Regions from separate parts of the Pseudarthrobacter sp. NPDC092419 genome, predicted to be linked through region 1. Evidence: riboswitches for the same ligand, from Rfam matches in the RefSeq annotation. Region 1 holds a riboswitch; each other region holds the start of a gene.
What was found. A riboswitch is a leader RNA that binds a small molecule or an ion and turns the genes downstream of it on or off. The one in region 1 is predicted to bind S-adenosylmethionine.

Region 1 (6,428 bases):
CTATGAACTGGTGGGCCCCTACACGGACATCATCATGCAGAAGGTAGTGCTGGATATCGCGTTTATCGGCGTCAACGGAATCGATCCCGAGGTGGGGCCCACCAACACCGGCGAAGGGGAAGCTTCCGTGAATGCCCTCCTGGCCAGCCGGGCCCGGGTGTCCTACGTCCTGGCCGATTCGTCAAAGGTGGGCGTCCGCGCCTTCGCCACCATGCACGGCTATAACTTCACCCGGCTGATCACCGACTCGGGGATTTCCGCACGGGACAAGGCCGCCTTTGAAGCCCGGGGCACCGAAGTGATCGTGGCGCCTGCCTGACATGCTGGTCTCATCACACCGACGACTCACCTTCGAAGTCCTCATTGTCCTGGGCCTGTCCCTGGGTCAGTCCGCCGTGTACTCCGTGGTCCAGCTCCTGGACAAGATGTCCCGGGCGCCGCTGGCGCAGGGCACGTCCACGCTCAACCGCCAGCAGAGCAGCCGCGAGTACTTCGACCTGACCTACCAGCTGCTGGACATCGTCTTTGCCCTGGTCCCGGTGCTGCTGGTGATCTACTTCCTCACGGACCAGCGGCGGACCGCCTCCGAAGGGCTTCCTTCCAGCGGATCTGCGTTCCGGAAGCTGGGCCTGGACCTGTCCCGCCCAGGCCGTGACATCCTGCACGGCCTGGGGCTGGCTGCGCTGATCGGGGTGCCGTCGCTGGGGCTCTACGCAGCGGGCCGGGCACTCGGCATCACCACGGCCATCATCCCCAGCGCACTGGACGCTTACTGGTGGACGGTCCCGGTCCTCGTTCTTTCGGCGGTGCGCCACGGGCTGGTGGAGGAGGTGATCGTGGTGGGCTACCTGCTGGACCGGTTCGGCAAGTTCGGCTGGAGCGTCCCGGCCGCCATTGGCGCCAGCGCCCTGCTGCGCGGCACCTACCATCTGTACCAGGGGTTCGGACCCTTCATCGGAAACGTGGTGATGGGCATCGTCTTCGCCTGGCTGTACACCCGGACACGGAGGGTCATGCCTTTGGTGATCGCCCACGCCCTGCTCGATACGGTCGCGTTCGTCGGCTTCAGCCTCTTCGGCCGTGCGGTGGGCCTGGGCTGACCGGAGGGGCCTGGTTAAAAGGATTCGGCCGCCATCGGTGGGTGACGCCATTGTCACCCGCTGATGGCGGCCGAAGCTGTGGTGCGGTCAGATCGTGACGGCGCCGGTGGCAGTCTCGAACGTCACTGACAGGATGCCCGGGGTGCCGTGCGGCGCCACCCAGTCCACGGCAACGTCTTCCAGCGGGCGCTCTACCGGCTCGCCGAGCCATTCGGTGACGCGCTCGGGGGAGCCGGCGATGGTCAGCGACCGCATCTTGAGGCTGCTGTTGTAGGCATTCGAGGGGTGCAGCGACGGGTCGCCCTCCCACTTGAGCATGTAGGGCACCTGCGGGTCAGCGATCAGGCCAAGGATGCCGATCTGCTTCCAGACCAGCTCGCGGCCATCCGGGAACTTGCGGTTGCCGTTGACCGCCGAGCGGCCCAGACGCTCCTCGAACGGTGCCAGGTCGTCCACCTCGACGCACCAGCCCATCCAGCCGCCGCCAGCCGCCGAACGGGCACGCACAGCCTGGCCGAACGGTGCCTTGTCCGAAGCCGGGTGGTCCAGGACCTCCACGACCTCCAAGTATTTGTGTCCCGCCAGCGGGATGATCATGTTGCGCGTTCCAAAACGGGGATGTACCCCGCCCTTGACTGCCTCGACGCCCAGGGCGGAGGAAATCCGTTCAGTGGTGGCCGCCAGGCCATCGTGTTCACAGGCGTAAGAGACGTGATCCATGCGCATGGCAACATCTTGGCACTTTGTGATCAGGCTCTCAGCTTAGGTTTGCCTTACTTGGAAATGGGGGCGGAACCCTTGGCGCAAAGCGCCGCGGGTCGGATGCCGGTGTATCGGCGGATGTCATAACGGGTCACACGCGTGGCGCCGCTGGGGGGATCTTTCATACACTCGAGGGAGGTCATGAGTGCCAGCAACAGCCCCGGCTTGCTGGCCGGCAACCCTCCTACCGCGGCGGGGTGCCCCGGGTGAGGACCTGGCCCGCCGGCCCTCCGGCGGCGGGCAAGCGCGTAGAAGAGGTTTTGCACATGACAGTCACCGTTCCCCGCACCGCGGGGCCCCGGCACGGCGTGGTCCGGTATGCAGGCATTGGCGGGCTGGAACTGGAAGCCGGCGGCTTCCTGCCGGACGTCATCCTTGCCTATGAAACATGGGGCACGCTCAATGCCGACGGCTCCAATGCCGTCCTCATTGAACATGCACTGACCGGCAGCACCCACGTGACCCGAGGCGACACGGACGAGGACGGCTGGTGGGAAGAGTTGGCCGGCCCGGGCGCGCCCGTCGACACCGACAAATTCTTCGTGGTGGCGATCAACATCCTGGGCGGATGCTACGGGTCCACCGGGCCGTCGTCGCCCGCTCCCGACGGCAAGCCATGGGGCTCCCGCTTCCCGCTGGTGACCCTGCGCGATAGCACCGTGGCGGAAGCGCGGCTGGCCGACCAACTGGGCATCCGGTCCTGGTTCGCCGTGCTGGGCGGGTCCATGGGCGGTGCGCGGGCTTTGGAATGGGCCGTCACTTACCCTGAGCGTGTGCAGCGTTGCGCGGTCATCGCCGTCGGGGCCGCTAGTACGGCCGAGCAGATCGCCTTTGCCCAGGCCCAGACGCTCGCCATCCGTCAGGACGCGAACTATAACGACGGCGACTACTACGGCGGTGCGTCCCCCGAGGACGGCCTGGCCCTGGCCCGCCGGATCGCCCACATTACCTACCGCTCAGCCCGGGAGTTTGACGGCCGCTTCGGCCGCAGTCCGCAGTCCGGCGAAGCACCGCTGCAGGCCGAAACGCTTTCCGGCCGCGGCCGTTACCAAGTGGAAAGCTACCTGGACCACCAGGGCAGCAAGCTGGTCCGGCGCTTCGACGCCAACAGCTATATCGCCCTCACTGAGGCGCTGATGAGCCACGACGTCACCCGCGGCAGGGGGTCCCTGGCCGAAAGCCTGAGCCGGGCCACCGCGAAATTCTTCGTGGCCGCGGTGGATACCGACCGGCTGTACTTCCCGGAGCAGTCGCACGAGCTCGCCGCCGCACTGCCGGGCGAGGTGGATGTCCACATCATCTCTGCGCCCATCGGCCACGACGGATTCCTGACCGAAATCGGCCAGCTGGGCGCCCAGCTGCGCGACCATCTCGAAGATTAACTCCGGGCTTCCGCGCGCTCCCTGTGCATTTATGCAGAGGCCTTCTGCACTATTTGCCGTTGAGCTTGCAGCCATAAGCAGACCATACTCGTGTGAATCGGCGGTATGTTGTGTACCTCACATCGCATCGCCACATCCTGGTCGCATCTGGTGTCGACGTAGACGCCGAAGGAGTTCATTAATGAGTACGGAAAAGTCCGCCGCAGGGCGGGTCGGGGAGCCCGACGTCAAGTCCACGGGCCTGAAGAAGGTCGTCACGGCTTCCATGGCCGGCACGGTCGTTGAATGGTACGAGTTCTTCCTCTATGCCTCAGCCGCCACGCTCGTATTCGGCAAGACGTTCTTCCCCAACTCGGGTACGGAGCTGGACGGCATCATCGCCGCCTTCGTGACGTACGCCGTCGGGTTCGTTGCCCGCCCCATCGGCGGCATTGTCTTTGGCCACTTTGGCGACAAGTTCGGCCGCAAGCAGCTGCTGCAGCTCAGCATCATCATGGTTGGCGTTGCCACCTTCCTCATGGGCTGCCTTCCCACGTTCGCCCAGATCGGCTACTGGGCGCCCGCCCTCCTGGTGTTCCTGCGGTTCGTCCAGGGCTTTGCGGTCGGCGGCGAGTGGGGCGGTGCCGTCCTGCTGGTGGCCGAGCACAGCCCCAACAAGTCGCGCGGGTTCTGGTCGAGCTGGCCGCAGTCTGCGGTGCCGATGGGCAACCTGCTGGCTACCGGCGTCCTCTTCACCCTGTCCTCCACGCTGTCCCAGGAAGCATTCCTCGGCTGGGGCTGGCGTGTTGCGTTCTGGCTCTCCGCCGTGATCGTCATCATCGGCTACTACATCCGGACCAAGGTCCAGGACGCCCCGATCTTCATCGAGGCCCGCAAGGAAGTCGCCGTTGAGAACAAGGGCTACGGCGTGGCTGAGGTCTTCCGCCGCTACCCGCGCGGTGTCTTCACGGCCATGGGCCTGCGCTTCGCCGAGAACATCCTCTACTACCTCGTGGTGACGTTCTCCATCACCTACCTGAAAGTGGTCGTGGAGACGGACACCTCCCGCATCCTGCTCCTGCTGCTGGTGGCCCACTTCATCCACTTCTGCACCGTGCCGCTGGTGGGCAAGATGTCCGATGCCTTCGGCCGCCGCCCGGTCTACATGGCCGGTGCGATCCTCGGCGGTACCTGGGGCTTCTTCGCCTTCCCCATGATGGACACTGCCAACGACATGATCATTCTGGCCGCCATCACCATCGGCCTGATCTTCCACGCACTGATGTACGCGGGCCAGCCCTCCATCATGGCCGAAATGTTCCCCACCCGGATGCGCTACTCCGGCGTATCCCTGGGCTACCAGGTGACCTCGATCGTTGCCGGCTCGCTGGCCCCGATCATCGCCACGGCACTGCTGAGCAACTTCGGCTCGTCCACTCCGGTGGCGCTGTACCTGCTCGGAGCATGCGTCGTCACGGCAGTCTCGGTCTTCTTCCTCAAGGAAACCCGGGGTATTTCGCTGCACGACGTTGACGCCGCGGACGCCAAGGGCACCGCGGATCTGCTCGCCGCGTCCAAGAAATAACCCACGCGGGCGACACCAGTCAGGGCAGTTGCCCGGACCCGGCTTCCGGGTCCGGGCAACTGCATGCCATGAACCTCCACTCCACGAATCAGCCACAGCAAGGAGCCGCCATGCGAGCCGCTGTCCTCTACAACACCGTTCCCGCCGGCACCAGTTACACCGAGGCGCACCCGCTGGTGGTGGAGGAACTTGACCGCCCCGAACCGCGTGCCGGGGAACTGGGCGTCGCGATCACCTACTCCAGCCTGTGCCACTCGGACCTCTCAGTGGTCGACGGGTCCAGGGTGCGTCCGCTGCCCATGGCGCTGGGGCACGAGGCTGTGGGGCGCGTGCAGGCCGTGGGGCCCGGCGTTGAAGGCGTCTCCGTGGGCGACCACGTGGTCCTGGTCTTCGTCCCCAGCTGCGGCGACTGCCGCGCCTGCCGGGCCGGCCGGCCGGCACTCTGCCACCGCGCCGCTGAAGTCAACGGCTCAGGGGACCTGCTGCATGGCGAGGCCCTGCTCCGGACCCCTGCCGGGGAACGCATCAACCACCACCTTGGCGTTTCGGCATTCGCCGACTATGCCGTGGTGGCGAGGGAATCCGTCGTGGTGATCGACGACGACGTTCCGGACACGGTGGCGGCCATGTTCGGGTGCGCTGTGCTCACCGGCATGGGTGCGGTTTTCAACACGGCAGCGGTCGACGCCGGCCAGTCGGTCGCCGTCTTCGGCCTCGGCGCCGTGGGGCTTTCGGCAGTCATGGCAGCACGTCTTGCCGGCGCGGTTTCCGTTATCGCCATCGACCCGAACGAGGGCAAGCACCAGCTCGCACTGGACTGCGGAGCCACTGCCGTGGGAACGCCCGACGACGCCGCGCAGCTGATCGCTGACGCCACCGGTGACGGCGTCGACGTGGCAGTGGAAGCCGTGGGTTCGGCGCGCGTGATCGCGTCCTGCCTGGAACAGGTAACCCGCGGCGGCGCCGTGGTGTCAGTCGGCCTGCCTCATCCCTCGGCGGAACTGACCGTGCCGGCCCTGCAGTTCGCCGGCGCCGGCAAGCGGCTGCTGGGGTCCTATATGGGCGACGCGGTCCCGGAGCGCGACATCCCCCGGTACCTGGGCTTTTGGCGCGAAGGCCGGCTGCCTGTGGAACTGCTGCACACGGACACCCGGCCGCTGGATGAAATTAACGAGGGCCTGGACGCCCTCGCGGCCGGCCGCGTGGTCCGCCGGCTATTCCAGCCCTGAGCATCCCGCCGCGTGCCGGTGCGAACAGCCTCAGGACGCGAGCAGGTCCTGCCGTGCGGCAACCTCTTCCTTCAGCGCAGCGACGACGGCCTGCACGCGTCCTGAGCGCAGCGACTCCGGCCGGGCCACCGCCCAGATGGGCAGCTGCCGTTCGAAGTCGTGCGGCAGGACAGGAACAAAATCGGCATCGCGGCTGACCATAAAGCTCGGCAGGAGGCCGATGCCGGCGCCTCGGCGCACCGCCTCCACCTGGGCAAAGATGCTGGTGGCCTGGAAGCTGGATTTCGGCATGGGAAGCTGCGAGGAACGGTGGCCCAATTCCGCTACCTGGAGTGCGGACTCAACGTAAGAGACGAAGCCATGCTGCCCGACGTCGTCGGGCGTTTCCGGA
Region 2 (6,428 bases), on a different contig from region 1:
GGGCCACAGTGACGACGTCGAACGCCGCTTCAGGAAGGCCGGTCGCCTCCGCAGTCCCCGCCACAGCCGTGGCAGCAGGGCAGTGGAGCTGCAGTTGGGCCAGCATGTCCGCGGACGGATCGATGGCCGTCACCTTGAGGCCACGGTCCAGGAGCAGCGCGGTGAACTTTCCGGTCCCTGCGCCTACGTCCAGCGCATCCCTTGCTCCGGGAGGGACCAGCCAATCGGCGGAGTCCTGCGGATACCCGGGCCGCACGCGCTGGTAGTGGCTGCCGCCGGAGCGGAAGCTGCTGCCCAGCTCCCGGCGCCGCCCGTGATCCATCTTGGGGCCACCCCGAACCACGTGCGGCCTCCTTCAGTCCATGCCTTGCGGGTTCTTTCGAATTTACAGTATGGACCGGTGGCTCAGCGCCTTGGGTGCCGGTGCCCTCAGCTGTCGGTGCAGGGAGCCGCGCCGGCGGTGCCGGGGGTGTTCGGCGCCCAGTGCGGGTAGGTCCGGGTGTCGTTCGCCGGCACCCAGCGGCCGGCGTCCACCACGTAGTCCCAGCCCAGCCCGGTGGTCTTGAGTGCTTCGATTCCCGCCAGCAGGCGCTGCGCGTCCTCCAGCCGGGAACCCACGCCGAAGCTGGCCCGCAGCGACCCCGACGGCAGTCCCAGCCGCTTGAGCAGCGGGTGGGCGCAGAACCGGCCGTCGCGCAGGCCCACGCCGTGCTCGGCGGACAGGTAGGCCGCCACGAGTCCGGCGTCGTAGCCCTCCACCGAGAAGTTCACCACGCCGATGGTGTCCGTTTCCGGGTTGGTGTCCTTGAAGATCTGGTGCACCGTCACGCCGCTGATCTGCTGGAGGCCCTCCACCAGGAAAGACCGGACGGCTGACTCATGGGCGTGCCAGCGCTCCTGGTCCAGCCCGGCGATGACCTGGGTGGCGCGCGCGAGGGTGGCGGCTCCGAGGACGTTAGGCGAGCCACCCTCATGGCGGGCCGGTCCGGTGGCCCAGCGGACGCCGTCGAGCCGTGCTTCCTTGACGGCGCCGCCGCCGGCAAGGTGCGGGACGCCCGCGTCCAGCCAATCGGGACGGCCTACCAGCACCCCAGCGCCGAAGGGCGCGTAGAGCTTGTGCCCCGAGAAGGCGAGGTAGTCGACGTCGTCTGCTGTGATGTCAATCCGACGGTGCGGTGCGAGCTGGGCGGCATCAACCACGATCCTGGCGCCATACTGGTGGGCGAGTGCCGCAAGGGCGCGCACCGGCAGGATTTCCCCGGTGACATTGGACGCTCCGGTGACTGCCAGCAGGATAACGCCACCTTGCTCCAGCTCGGCGCGGACTGCGTCCAGGGTGTCGGCGATGGTGTCCGCTGCCACGATGCTTCGGTGCGGGACGCCCTGCCACGGCAGCAGGTTGGCGTGGTGCTCGATATCCAGGTACAGGACATCGCCGGCCGGGCGGCCGTCGGCTACGGGCAGGCAGCCGGCCAGCAGGTTGAGCGAATCCGTGGTGTTGCGGGTGAAAATGACGGAATCGTCCGGCCGTCCGCCCACGAAGTCGCGGACGATGTCCCGGGCGTTTTCGTACACGGACGTACTGATCTGGGACGCGTAGCCGGCGCCGCGGTGCACGCTGGCGTAATACGGCAGGATTTCGTTCAGGTAGGCCGACACCACCGAAAGCGCGGGGGCGGAGGCGCCATAGTCCAGGTTGGCATAGCGGACGTGACCGCCGGTGATCAGGGGCGCCTGGATTTCCGCGCCGGTGACGGCAGCCAGCGGACGGGCTGCGGCGGCGGCAATGGAATCGGCAGGCGGGGCCGCAACGGCGGGGGCGACAGTGGCAGTTGTCACAGAGACCTCACTGGGAAAGGACTCCACAAACAGGGAATCCGCGCTTGCCGCATCCGCTCCGGACCGGCCTGGTCGTCACCCGGGGCACCCCACCGCGAATGGAGGGTTGCCGGCCAGCAAACCGGGGTTTAGCGCTGGCACTCGTGACCTGATTAAGAGCGTAGGACATTCCAGCGGGCAAGGCTGAAGCGGAGCGAAATGTTAAGGCCTTTGTTACGCCCAGCTGCCAAAGGCGTGTTTCGGCGAAGATTACGACGACGGACGACTCCGTTCGCGGCGCCCGTCGTCGTAATCTTCGGTCCGGAGAGTCCGGCGGCCTACAGGAGGTCGTCCAGGTAGGGGTTGAGCCGGTGCAGTACTTCGGTGTGCAGGATGGAGTTGGTGGCCAGGGCATTCCCGCCGAAGGGCCCGTCCTGGCCTTCCAGTGAGGTGAAGCGGCCACCGGCTTCCACCACGATGGGCACCAGCGCGGCCATGTCATAAAGGTTCAGTTCCGGCTCGCAGGCAATGTCCACGGAACCCTCCGCCACCATGCAGTACGACCAGAAGTCCCCGAAGGCCCGGGTGCGCCAGACGTCCTCGGTCAGGCCCAGGAACTCGTCGAGGTTGCCCCGCTCCTTCCAGCCGCCCAGGCTCGAGTAGGACAGCGACGCGTCCGCCAGATTGGAGACGTTGGAGACCCGGAGCCGGCTTGCTGCCGCCAGGGACCGGCCGGTGTAGGAACCCATGCCCTTGGCACCCCACCAGCGCTTGCCCAGGGCGGGAGCGCTCACCACACCAACCACCGGTTCACCCTCGTCCACGAGGGCGATGAGGGTGGCCCAGACCGGCACGCCGCGGACAAAGTTCTTCGTCCCGTCGATGGGGTCGATGATCCACCGGCGCGAACCATGGCCGGTGCTGCCGAATTCCTCGCCGAGCACGGCGTCGCGTGGCCGGGAACGGGAGAGCTGGCCGCGGATGGCCTCCTCGGCGGCCTTGTCCGCGTCGGTGACCGGCGTTAGGTCCGGCTTGGTCTCCACATGGAGATCGAGGGCCTTGAAGCGGCTCATGGTCTGGTCATCCACGGAGTCGGCCAGGACATGGGCCAGGCGCAGGTCATCGTTATAGCTCGAAGCGGGTTGGATCATAGTTCCAAACTACCGTCTGCGCGCGGATCTGCTGGGAGATCGGGTGTCAGGTGACGCTTCCGAGTTCCTTGGCTTCCTGCGCCTCGTTGCGCGGATCCGCACCGAGCAGACGGCGCAGGGATGCCAGCCGGGCGGGCCCGGTGGGTCCTGCGTGCCCGTCGTTGACCCACGCATCGAGCCCGCAGTCCACGGCGGCGGCGGTGTGCTTGCAGCCCCGCTCGCAGTCCTCGATCCCGGGGGAGAGATCCGGAAAGGAACGCAGGATCCGGTCGGGGTCCACGTGGGCGAGCCCGAACGAGCGGATGCCGGGGGTGTCAATGATCCAGCTGCCAGGGGGAGCCTCTGCAAGCCGGAGGGCCAGCGCGGACGAGGAGGTGTGGCGGCCGCGGCCCGTGACCGCATTGACGCCGCCCGTCGCGCGTTCCGCCCCGGTCAGGGCGTTGACCATGGTGGACTTGCCCACGCCGGAATGGCCCAGCATCACGGTGACCTTGCCGTCCAGATGGGCCCGCAGCCGGGCGACGGCGCCGCTGTCCAGCCGGGCGGATAGGCCGTCGTCGGAGCGGGCGTCGATTCCCGAGGCGCGGTCGTCGGCCGTCCGGCTGATGATGACGGGGAACTCAAGGTGCGTGTAGTTCGAAAGGAGCTCCGCAGGATCCCTGACGTCCGCTTTGGTAACCAGCAGGATCGGCTCGATGCCGGCGTCGTACGCTGCCACCAGGGCGCGGTCGATGAACCCGGTGCGCGGCTCCGGGTTGGCCGCGGCGACAACGATGACCAGCTGGTCCGCGTTGGCCACCACTGCGCGCTCAATAGGGTCGGTGTCGTCGGCGCTGCGGCGCAGCAGGGTGCGGCGGTCCTGGATCTTCACCAGGCGCGCCAGCGTATCGGGCTCGCCGGAAACGTCACCCACCAGCGAAACGAAGTCGCCGGCAACCACCGGGGAGCGCCGCAGTTCACGCGCCCGGGCCGCGACGACCACGCGCTCGGACGGGGAATCCTCGTCCACAACGGCCGTATAGCGACCCCGGTCCACCGTGATGATGCGCCCCGTGACAGCGTCGTCGTGGCTGGGCCGGTCCTTGGTGCGCGGCCGGGAGCCTTTCTTGCTGGGCCGGATGCGGACATCCGACTCATCCCAGGAGTCAGTGCTCCGAGCCACTGCCCGAACCCTCCGCCCCTTGCGCGAGCATCTCGGACCAGAGCCTGGGGAAGTCCGGCATCGTCTTGCCAGTGGTGGCGATATCCTCCACCTCAACTCCGTGGACGGCAAGGCCCAGGATGGCGCCCGCGGTGGCCATCCGGTGGTCCGCATAAGTGTGCACGACGCCGGCGCGCAGCGGAGCGGGGCGGATCATCAGCCCGTCGCTGGTCTCCTCGGCGTCGCCGCCCAGCCGGTTGATTTCAGTAACGAGCGCGGCGAGCCGGTCCGTTTCGTGGCCGCGCAGGTGCGCGATACCGCTCAGCCGGGATGGCCCGGAGGCAAGGGCGCACAACGCCGCCACGGTGGGGGCCAGTTCGCTGGTGTCGGCAAAATCGCCGCCCTTGATCTCCGGACCGCCGGTGACCGTCAGCGTGCCGTCGCGGAGGGTGACGTCCGCCCCCAGCTCAGCGAGGATGCTGCGCCACAGGTCGCCCACCTGTTGCGTCTGTTCGGGCCAGTCCGGGATCCGCACGGTTCCGCCCGTGGCCAGGGCCGCGGCCAGGAACGGCCCCGCGTTGGAAAGGTCCTGCTCGATCCGCTGGTCGAAGGCGCGGATGGGCCCGGGTTGCACCACCCAGTGGTTGGGCTTGGAATCATCCACCTGCACTCCGGCGCCGCGGAGAACGGCGACGGTCATGTTGATGTGGTCCAGGCTCGGAACCGTGGCGCCGGCGTGTTCCAGATGCAGTCCCTCGGTGAAACGGGCGCCCACCAGCAGCAGGGCGGAAACAAACTGGGAGGACGCGCTGGCGTCGATCACGAGGTGCCCGCCGCGGACTTCCCCGGTGCCTTCCACCACGAACGGAAGGGACGACGGCGTGCCCCCGCCTTCTGCGGTAACCGCCACGCCCAGCCCCAACAGGGCCTCGATGATCGTTCCCATGGGCCGCTTGCGCGCGTGGGGATCGCCGTCAAACACGCTGGTGCCGTTCCGGAGCGCTGCGAGCGGCGGGACGAACCGCATCACCGTGCCGGCCAGGCCGCAGTCGATGGCCGCGTCCGCAGCCGGCGCGCCGGCACGGGCCGGAATGACCTCGAGGTCCGGCCCGAATGCCCCATCACCCGGAACCTCGGTGATGGTGGCCCCCAGCTGGCGCAGGGCGTCGATCATCAGGGCCGAATCCCTGGAATGCAGGGGTGCGCGCAGGCGGGACGGGCCGTCAGCCAGTGCGGCAAGCACCAGATACCGGTTGGTCAGCGACTTGGAGCCAGGGACCTGGACGGTGGCGTTGACAGGCCGCGATGCGAACGGTGCGGGCCAGTGGGGGAGTGCTCCGGTGCCGGCCGGTGCTGCGGGTGCTGCGGTCATTCGGCTTTATGCCCCCGTGGCGTGCCCGACGGCACGGCGAACGGCTTTGTCGGCCTTGTGGATCTTTTTGTTGGTTGTCCTGCGTGCATCCGCGGCGAGGTGCTCCGCGCGCCATGCCAGCCCGGGCTTGCCCGCGGTGTCCACTGAAGCCAGCAGCGCGCCGCCGCTGAGCGAGAGATTCTTCAGGAGCTGGGTGCGCCGGTGCTCGCGGCCCTCCTTGCTGCTGATGTCGGCGCTGCGCCATTCCACGAAGGTGTTCAGGAGCGATACCACCGTCAGCACGCCGGCGGAGAGGCGGGAGAACTTCCCCAGCCCAAACAGGATGCCCGCGCCAACCTGGGTGCCGCCAATGACGCGGGCCAGGGCCTTCTCATCAGCCTGGAAGGGCAGGGCAGCGGCGGCCTTGCGGAGCAGCGGAGAGAGCTGCTGGGCGGTGTCGTCGGAATTCTTGAGCTTGTCCATTCCGGCCAGGACAAAACTGGAGGCCAGCATGGGCCGTGCAAGCGTGCGGATAACGGACATGGATTTCCTCCTGGATGGACGAGCCGCATCGGAGCGGGGGAGTCCGTTCTAGTCTTGCACTTTTGGGGAATATTTGCCCAAGGCGCGGGGTTACGTAAAGCAGGTCCGCATCCGCAGGGCCGCACAAAAGCACGGACACATTCCAGGCAGCAACTGCCGGCGCCCGCACGCGTTCGCGCGCACGCGCTGGCGGCCGCAGCCTGCGGTGGAAGACAGGAACGGGGTGGCCTTGGGAAGCGTAACGGATTTCGTCTCCGCGCCAGGTCCGGTGGAGACGGACGCATTGCTGTCCGATCCGCCGGAGTATGGCACGCCGGCGGGGCGCGCCCTGACAGTAGACTTGAGGGCAATGAGCACCCTGGATCCGGCCGTTCCGGCCACCTACGAGGAATCCTCCGTCCCGGCCAGCGCCGCGGCGGGGCCA
Region 3 (6,428 bases), on a different contig from region 1:
TCGGAGCCGGGCGACACAGCAGACTCCCTCCTCCACCGCTCCGACGCTGCCATGTACCACTCCAAGGCTGACGGGAAAGGGGCGGCGTTCCTGTTTGACGAGAAGATGCAGCACCAGGCCCTTGAGGTCATCAACATTGAGTCCCAGCTTTCCCGTGCCATAGAACGGAACGAACTGGAACTGTACTACCAGCCGGTCCTTGACCTGGAGGACTTCAGGCCGATCGGCCTTGAAGCCCTGGTCCGCTGGAACCGGCCAGGCGTTGGGATGGTGACTGCCGGGGAGTTTATCCCCATCGCGGAGAAGTCCGGGCTGATTCTCCGAATCGGCGCCTGGGTGCTGCAGGAGGCTCTGCAGCAGGCCCGAATCTGGCGTCAGTCGCTCCCCGGGGCGGAGGGTCTCGCCATCGGGGTGAATATCTCCGCCAGACAATTGCAGGACCCCTCGATCTTCGACGAAGTCCAGAAGGCAATAGCCGCAGTAGGAATCCAGCCGGACGCCGTCGTGCTTGAAATTACCGAGTCCGAACTGGTCGGTGACCTGGATGGCTCCGTCCAGGTCCTGGAGCGGCTGCGGAAACTGGGGGTGGGAATAGCTGTGGATGACTTCGGAACGGGATATTCCGCCCTCAGCTACCTCAGCCGCATTCCGGCCAACGTCATCAAAATCGACCGGTCTTTCATCAGGCCGCTGGGACGGGAAGGCGCTGCACGCGCACGCGCCCTCGTCGCCGCCATCATTTCCATGGCTGCCGCGCTGGACCTGGTAGTGGTAGCCGAGGGTGTTGAAACTGACGGCCAGGCGGCCGAGGTAGCAGGACTGAACGCTCGGCTGGGCCAGGGCTACCACTGGTGCCGGCCCCTTCCCGGCGCCGCAATCGAGGAGTGGCTGCGTACGCAGTACGCCTGGGTAGCCGCGGAGCGTGCACAGGGCCGTGACTGCCTTAGATTTGCTTCAGCGCCTGTTCAAGATCGCCGATAAGGTCGCTCACGTCCTCAAGGCCCACGGACAACCGGACCACTCCGTCAGTCAGCCCGATGGCCGCGCGTCCCTCCGGACCCATCGCGCGGTGCGTGGTGGTGGCAGGGTGCGTGATGAGCGACTTTGCGTCGCCCAGGTTGTTGGAAATGTCAATGATGCGCAGCCCGTCCAGCAGGGCGAACGCCGCGTCCTTGCCCGTCCGGCCGGCGCCCGCTGCCAGTTCGAACGTCAGCACTGTCCCTCCGGCCCGCATCTGCCTGGCCGCCAATTCGTACTGGGGATGTGATTTCAGCAGCGGGTACTTGACCCACTGGACTGCAGGCTGTTCCTCCAGCCACTTTGCCAGCCGCAGTGCTGTGGAGGAAGAGTGGTTCACCCTTAGTGCCATGGTCTCCAGGCCCTTGGTCAGCACCCAGGCGTTGAACGCCGACAGTGCGGGGCCGGTGTGCCGCATCAGCTGCTTCACGGGCCCCTCGATGAACTCCTTGGTGCCCAGGATCGCTCCGCCCAGCACCCGGCCCTGCCCGTCGATGTGCTTGGTGCCCGAGTAGACGATGACGTCGGCGCCCAGGCCGCCGCAGCGCTGCAGCAGGGGCGTGGCAAAGACATTGTCGACGACGACCGCGGCCCCGGCGGCATGCGCCAGGTCGCTGACCGCAGCAATGTCCACGATTTCCTGCATCGGGTTGGACGGGGATTCAAAGAAGACGGCAGTAGTGGGCTGCGACAGGGCCTCGCGCCACTGGTCCAGGTCCGGGCCGTCCACGAACACCGTCTCCACACCCCACCGGGGCAGGATTTCGTTGAGAATCACGAAGCAGGACCCGAACAGGGAACGGGCGGCAACCACGCGGTCACCGGCAGCCAGCAGGGCACCCAGGGCGGTGAATACCGCGGACATGCCGGACGCCGTCGCAAAGCACGCCTCGGTTCCCTCGAGGAGGCGCAGCCGTTCCTGGAAGGTGGCCACAGACGGGTTGCCGTAGCGGGAGTACACGAACCGCTCGTCTTCGCCGGTGAATGCGCGCTCGGCGGCGGCGGCGGATTCGTAGACGAAGCCGGAGTTCAGGAAGACGGCCTCGGACGTTTCCTGGAAGTTGGTGCGGTCCAGGCCGCCGCGGACAGCCTGGGTGTCAGCGCTCCAGGTGGCGGCATCCGGGTTGAACGTCACTCGGAGATCCCCAGGTTGGTGGGCAGGCCGCTGTTCTTCCAGCCGTTGACCGTCCGCTCACCGTGCCGGTCAGGGACGCCCTCGAACCCTTCAAGGATGTTGTACGACGTGAAACCGGCCTGCGTGGCAGCGATGGCGGCCGAGATGGAACGCTGGCCGGAGCGGCACAGGAAGAGCAACTCGGCGTGGGGGTCCTCCGGCGCCTGGCTCCGCAGGTCATTGATGAAGTCAGGGTTGGGAATCCCGCCGGGAAAGGTCCACTGGATGAACAGCGGGTCGTTGTCCGTGGCGTTCGTGTCCGGGATGCCGATGTGCGCCCATTCGCCTTCGGTGCGTACATCCACCAAGATGGCGCCCTGCTCCAGTTTGGCCCAGGCCTCGTGCGGCGTGAGGTCGCCTGCGTAGCTCACGCGTGTCCCTCGCCGTCGAACTCGAGGTCCGGAGATTCCAGGTCTTCGACGGCGGTGGCCACGGCGGCGTCTGCGGAGGCGATGGCGGACGGCAGGATCAGGGCCTGCGCCACGATGACTCCCGTGCCGTTGAACGTGGCCGCCGGGCTGCCGTGCAGGACGTAGCCCTCGGAGAGGGCGGTCGAAATACGCTCACAGAAGGCGCGGTCATCGGGGCCCGTAATCAGGCGGTAGGACAGTTTTTCTTCAGGGGCGGATGCGTCAGACACGACAGAACTCCTTCTCTCACGCTTGCAGCTCGAATGGGTCGATATGCCGAGTATTCACCTGAGGCACCCCGCCGCGAAAGGGAGGGTTGCCGACCGGCCAGTCAGGGCTTGGCGCCGGTTCTCATTACTCCCCCAAAACGTAACATCCGGGGCGCACCCCGGCACCGCCGTCGTCGTCATGTTCCGTAACTGAAATGTGCGCGCCGGCAAGGAAGACAGGGATCCCGCGTCTGCGGCGTGGCGGCGGAGCAGACGTGACGCATCCCATATACTGCAGCCTGCATGGCCTCTGGTAAGGTAACGCTAACCTTCCTTTTGTGTTCGTTTCGTGCGGCTTCGGCCGTTTCTTTCAGGAGTGCCTCCTCATGCATCGACCCAAGCTTCTTGCTGCCTGCGCCGCGTTGACGGTGTCCGCTTTGGCCTTGAGCGGCTGCGGCGTGCTGGGCATCGGCAAGGAGCCGGCGGACCTGCAGATCTATTCGGCCCGCCATTACGACCTTGAGGGCGCGTTCGGCGAGTTCACCAAGGAGACCGGCATTTCCGTCGAGTTCATCACCGGCGATGACGCGGAGCTGCTGGAGCGGGTCAAGGCCGAAGGAAAAGACACCCCCGCGGATATCTTCATGACCGTTGACGCGGGCAACTTGTGGAACGCCGGGCGGCAGGACGTGCTTGCCAGCGTTAAGTCGCCCGCCCTTGAACAGGCCGTACCGGCCGACCTGCGGGACCCCGACGGAAAGTGGTTCGGCCTCGCGATGCGCGCCCGCACCATCACCTACAACCCGGAGAAGGTGGATCCGGCCGAATTCGATACCAAAGACACCTACGCCGGCCTGGCCGACGCTAAGTGGAAGGGTCGCCTGTGCATGCGCGACGCCACCTCTTCCTACACCCAGTCACTGGTTGCCGGCCTGATCGACCTCCACGGCAAGGAAAAAGCCCTTGAGATCGTCAAGGGCTGGGTGGCGAACGACGTGGACATCATGAGCAACGACGTCCTGCTGCTCGAGGCGATCGACGCCGGCGCGTGCGACGTTGGCATTAACAACCACTACTACCTGGCCCGCAAGCTGGAATCAGACCCCAACTTCGGCGTTGACCTGTTCTGGGCCAGCCAGGCGGGTGCGGGAACTCACGTGAACATCTCCGGTGCGGGCGTGGTGGGGAACTCGGACAATCCTGAAAAGGCCCAGCAGCTCATTGAATGGCTGGCAACCAAGGGGCAGAATGCCTTCGTGGACGCGAACCACGAGTTCCCCGTGAACCCGTCCACCAAGCCCGAGCCGCTGATCGCAGGCTTCGGCGACTTCAAGCGCATGCCCCTGAACGCCGAGGCTTACGGCGACCTGAATGCCGAGGCCACCGAGCTGCTCGCCGAAGCGGGATATAAGTGAGCCGACCGGCTGTCCTGACCGCATCTGCCGCGCCGGCCAGGCGGCGGATGCTCGCCGGAAACGGGCGGCCGCTCTGGTCCGCGCTCGTCCTGCTGGTGGCCGCCCTGGTGGCAACGCCCGTTGTAGCCGTCCTCGTGGACGGTATCGGCACGCTGGGCAGCGGGACCGTGCCGCGCGACCTCGGCGCAATGGTGCTCACCACCGTGCTGCTGATGGTCGGCGTCGGTGCCGGAACGCTGCTGGTGGGGGGCGGACTCGCCTGGCTGGTCACCGCCTACACCTTTCCGCTCCGCAACGTCCTTTCCTGGGCCCTGGTGCTTCCGCTTGCGATGCCCGCCTACATCCTGGGCTTCGTGTTCCTTTCCACCTTCGACGTCGGCGGTCCGGTACAGGCCTTGCTGCGGTCAGTCTTCGGCCCCGGCGCCTGGCTTCCTGAGGTGCGGTCCCTGCCGGGCGCGATCCTGGTGATGTCGCTGACGCTCTACCCCTACGTCTACCTCCTGGCCCGCACGGCGTTCAGCGAGCAGGGTGCCGCCACCTACGATGCTGCCCGCACCCTGGGCGCCAGCCGTGGCCGGACCCTCTGGCGCGTCCTGGCGCCGCTCGCCCGGCCGTCCCTTGCCGCTGCCCTGGCGCTGGTGATGATGGAAACCCTCACGGACTTCGCCACCGTCCAGTACTTCAACGTCCAGACGGTCTCGGTGGGCGTGTACCTGGTGTGGAAGGGAAGCTTCGATTTCCATGCCGCCACCCAGCTCTCCGTCCTGGTCCTCCTCTTCGCCGTGGCGGTGCTCGCCGCTGAGCGCCTGTTCCGCGGCCGGTCCCGGTTCCACCAGAAAGCCGGCAGGGGAGAAGGGCTCCAGCCACGGAAACTGTCCGGCTGGGCCGGGTGGGCCGCAATGCTCGCGGGCGTGGCTGTCCTCTCCGCGGGCTTCCTGCTTCCCCTTGCCCGGCTGGCCGCCTGGGCGGTTGGCGAGGCCGTGTCGTCCGCCGCAGGACCGATGCTTGACCCGCGTTTCCAGGGCTACCTGCTGAACAGCATGGTGGTGGCGGCGATTGCGGCCCTGGCGTGTGCGGCCCTTGCCTTGGCCATCGGACACAGCGTGCGCCTGGGCGGCGGACGGGTGGTTGTTTCGGCAGCGCAGGCCACCACTTTCGGCTACGCCGTTCCCGGAGCCGTGATCGGCATCGGCGTCCTCATCGCCTTCGCCAAGCTCGACGAACTCGTGGAAGCTGCCGGCGTGCCCGGCGGTACCGGGCTGCTGGTGACCGGCTCGGTGGCCGGCATCCTTGCCGCGTACGTGGTCCGTTTCCTGGGGCCCGCCTACCAGGCCGTGGACGCGAGCTTCGCCAAGATCTCACCAGCCTTGACGGCGTCCGCGTTGAGCCTCGGCGCCACTCCGGGACGGCTGCTGGCCCGGATACACCTCCCCCTGGCCCGCCGCGGAGCGGCCGTGGCCGCCGCCCTCGTGGCCATCGACGCGGTTAAGGAACTGCCGATCGTCCTGCTCCTGAGGCCGTTCGGATTCACCACCGTTTCGGTGTGGGTGTATGAGCTGGCCCGCGAGAACTTCTGGGAAAAGGCGGCCCTGCCAGCCCTGGGCATCGTGGCCGTCGCCATCATTCCGGTGTATTTCCTCTTCCGGCGGACTGCCGGCCTGCGTACCGGGGCGGGGGCATCATGAGCAGTCTGACGAACAGCGCTATCGCCAACGGAACACCCTCCCTGGAGCTTGCGGGCGTCAGCATGAGTTACGGCAAGGTCGCCGCTGCGGCGTCCATTGACCTGACAGTGGCGCCCGGCGAGCTGGTCAGCGTCATCGGACCCTCAGGGTGTGGAAAATCCACCATGCTTCGGCTCATCGCCGGGCTGGAACGGCCCGATGCCGGCACCATCACCATTGCCGGCGAGACCGTTGCCGACCGGCGCCGGTTCCTGGAGCCGGAACACCGCCGCGTAGGCCTGGTGTTCCAGGAGCATGCGCTCTTCCCCAACATGACCGTGACCAAGAACGTCGCCTTCGGGCTGAACCGCATGCCTGCCGCGGAGCGCCGGAAGCGGGTTGCCGAGGTGCTGGACATCGTCCGCCTGGGGCACCTGGCCGGACGCTACCCGCACGAGCTTTCCGGCGGAGAACAACAGCGAGTGGCGCTGGCGCGCGCCCTGGCGCCCCGCCCCGCCGTCGTACTCTTGGATGAGCCG

Region 2: it holds a riboswitch for S-adenosylmethionine, as region 1 does, so the genes downstream of both, ACIQC0_RS15155 (aminotransferase class V-fold PLP-dependent enzyme) here and ACIQC0_RS00785 (homoserine O-acetyltransferase) in region 1, are expected to answer to the same signal.
Region 3: it holds a riboswitch for S-adenosylmethionine, as region 1 does, so the genes downstream of both, ACIQC0_RS14205 (DUF1737 domain-containing protein) here and ACIQC0_RS00785 (homoserine O-acetyltransferase) in region 1, are expected to answer to the same signal.

The regions. Positions count from the first base shown of each region.
Region 1 covers NZ_JBIVQF010000001.1:156,207-162,634, reverse strand. The annotation lists gene ACIQC0_RS00800 (DeoR/GlpR family DNA-binding transcription regulator) at 1-319, shown strand, start outside; gene ACIQC0_RS00795 (CPBP family intramembrane glutamic endopeptidase) at 321-1,100, shown strand; gene ACIQC0_RS00790 (VOC family protein) at 1,188-1,826, opposite strand; SAM riboswitch class IV at 2,000-2,115, shown strand; gene ACIQC0_RS00785 (homoserine O-acetyltransferase) at 2,129-3,244, shown strand; gene ACIQC0_RS00780 (MFS transporter) at 3,426-4,808, shown strand; gene ACIQC0_RS00775 (zinc-dependent alcohol dehydrogenase family protein) at 4,919-6,037, shown strand; gene ACIQC0_RS00770 (LysR family transcriptional regulator) at 6,068-6,428, opposite strand, start outside.
Region 2 covers NZ_JBIVQF010000011.1:2,686-9,113, forward strand. The annotation lists gene ACIQC0_RS15150 (class I SAM-dependent methyltransferase) at 1-343, opposite strand, end outside; gene ACIQC0_RS15155 (aminotransferase class V-fold PLP-dependent enzyme) at 430-1,839, opposite strand; SAM riboswitch class IV at 1,875-1,988, opposite strand; gene hisN (histidinol-phosphatase) at 2,157-2,969, opposite strand; gene rsgA (ribosome small subunit-dependent GTPase A) at 3,016-4,131, opposite strand; gene aroA (3-phosphoshikimate 1-carboxyvinyltransferase) at 4,115-5,482, opposite strand; gene ACIQC0_RS15175 (DoxX family protein) at 5,489-6,004, opposite strand; gene ACIQC0_RS15180 (sigma-70 family RNA polymerase sigma factor) at 6,354-6,428, shown strand, end outside.
Region 3 covers NZ_JBIVQF010000009.1:106,334-112,761, reverse strand. The annotation lists gene ACIQC0_RS14220 (EAL domain-containing protein) at 1-981, shown strand, start outside; gene ACIQC0_RS14215 (O-succinylhomoserine sulfhydrylase) at 944-2,152, opposite strand; gene ACIQC0_RS14210 (rhodanese-like domain-containing protein) at 2,149-2,562, opposite strand; gene ACIQC0_RS14205 (DUF1737 domain-containing protein) at 2,559-2,831, opposite strand; SAM riboswitch class IV at 2,845-2,960, opposite strand; gene ACIQC0_RS14200 (extracellular solute-binding protein) at 3,197-4,225, shown strand; gene ACIQC0_RS14195 (ABC transporter permease) at 4,222-5,910, shown strand; gene ACIQC0_RS14190 (ABC transporter ATP-binding protein) at 5,907-6,428, shown strand, end outside.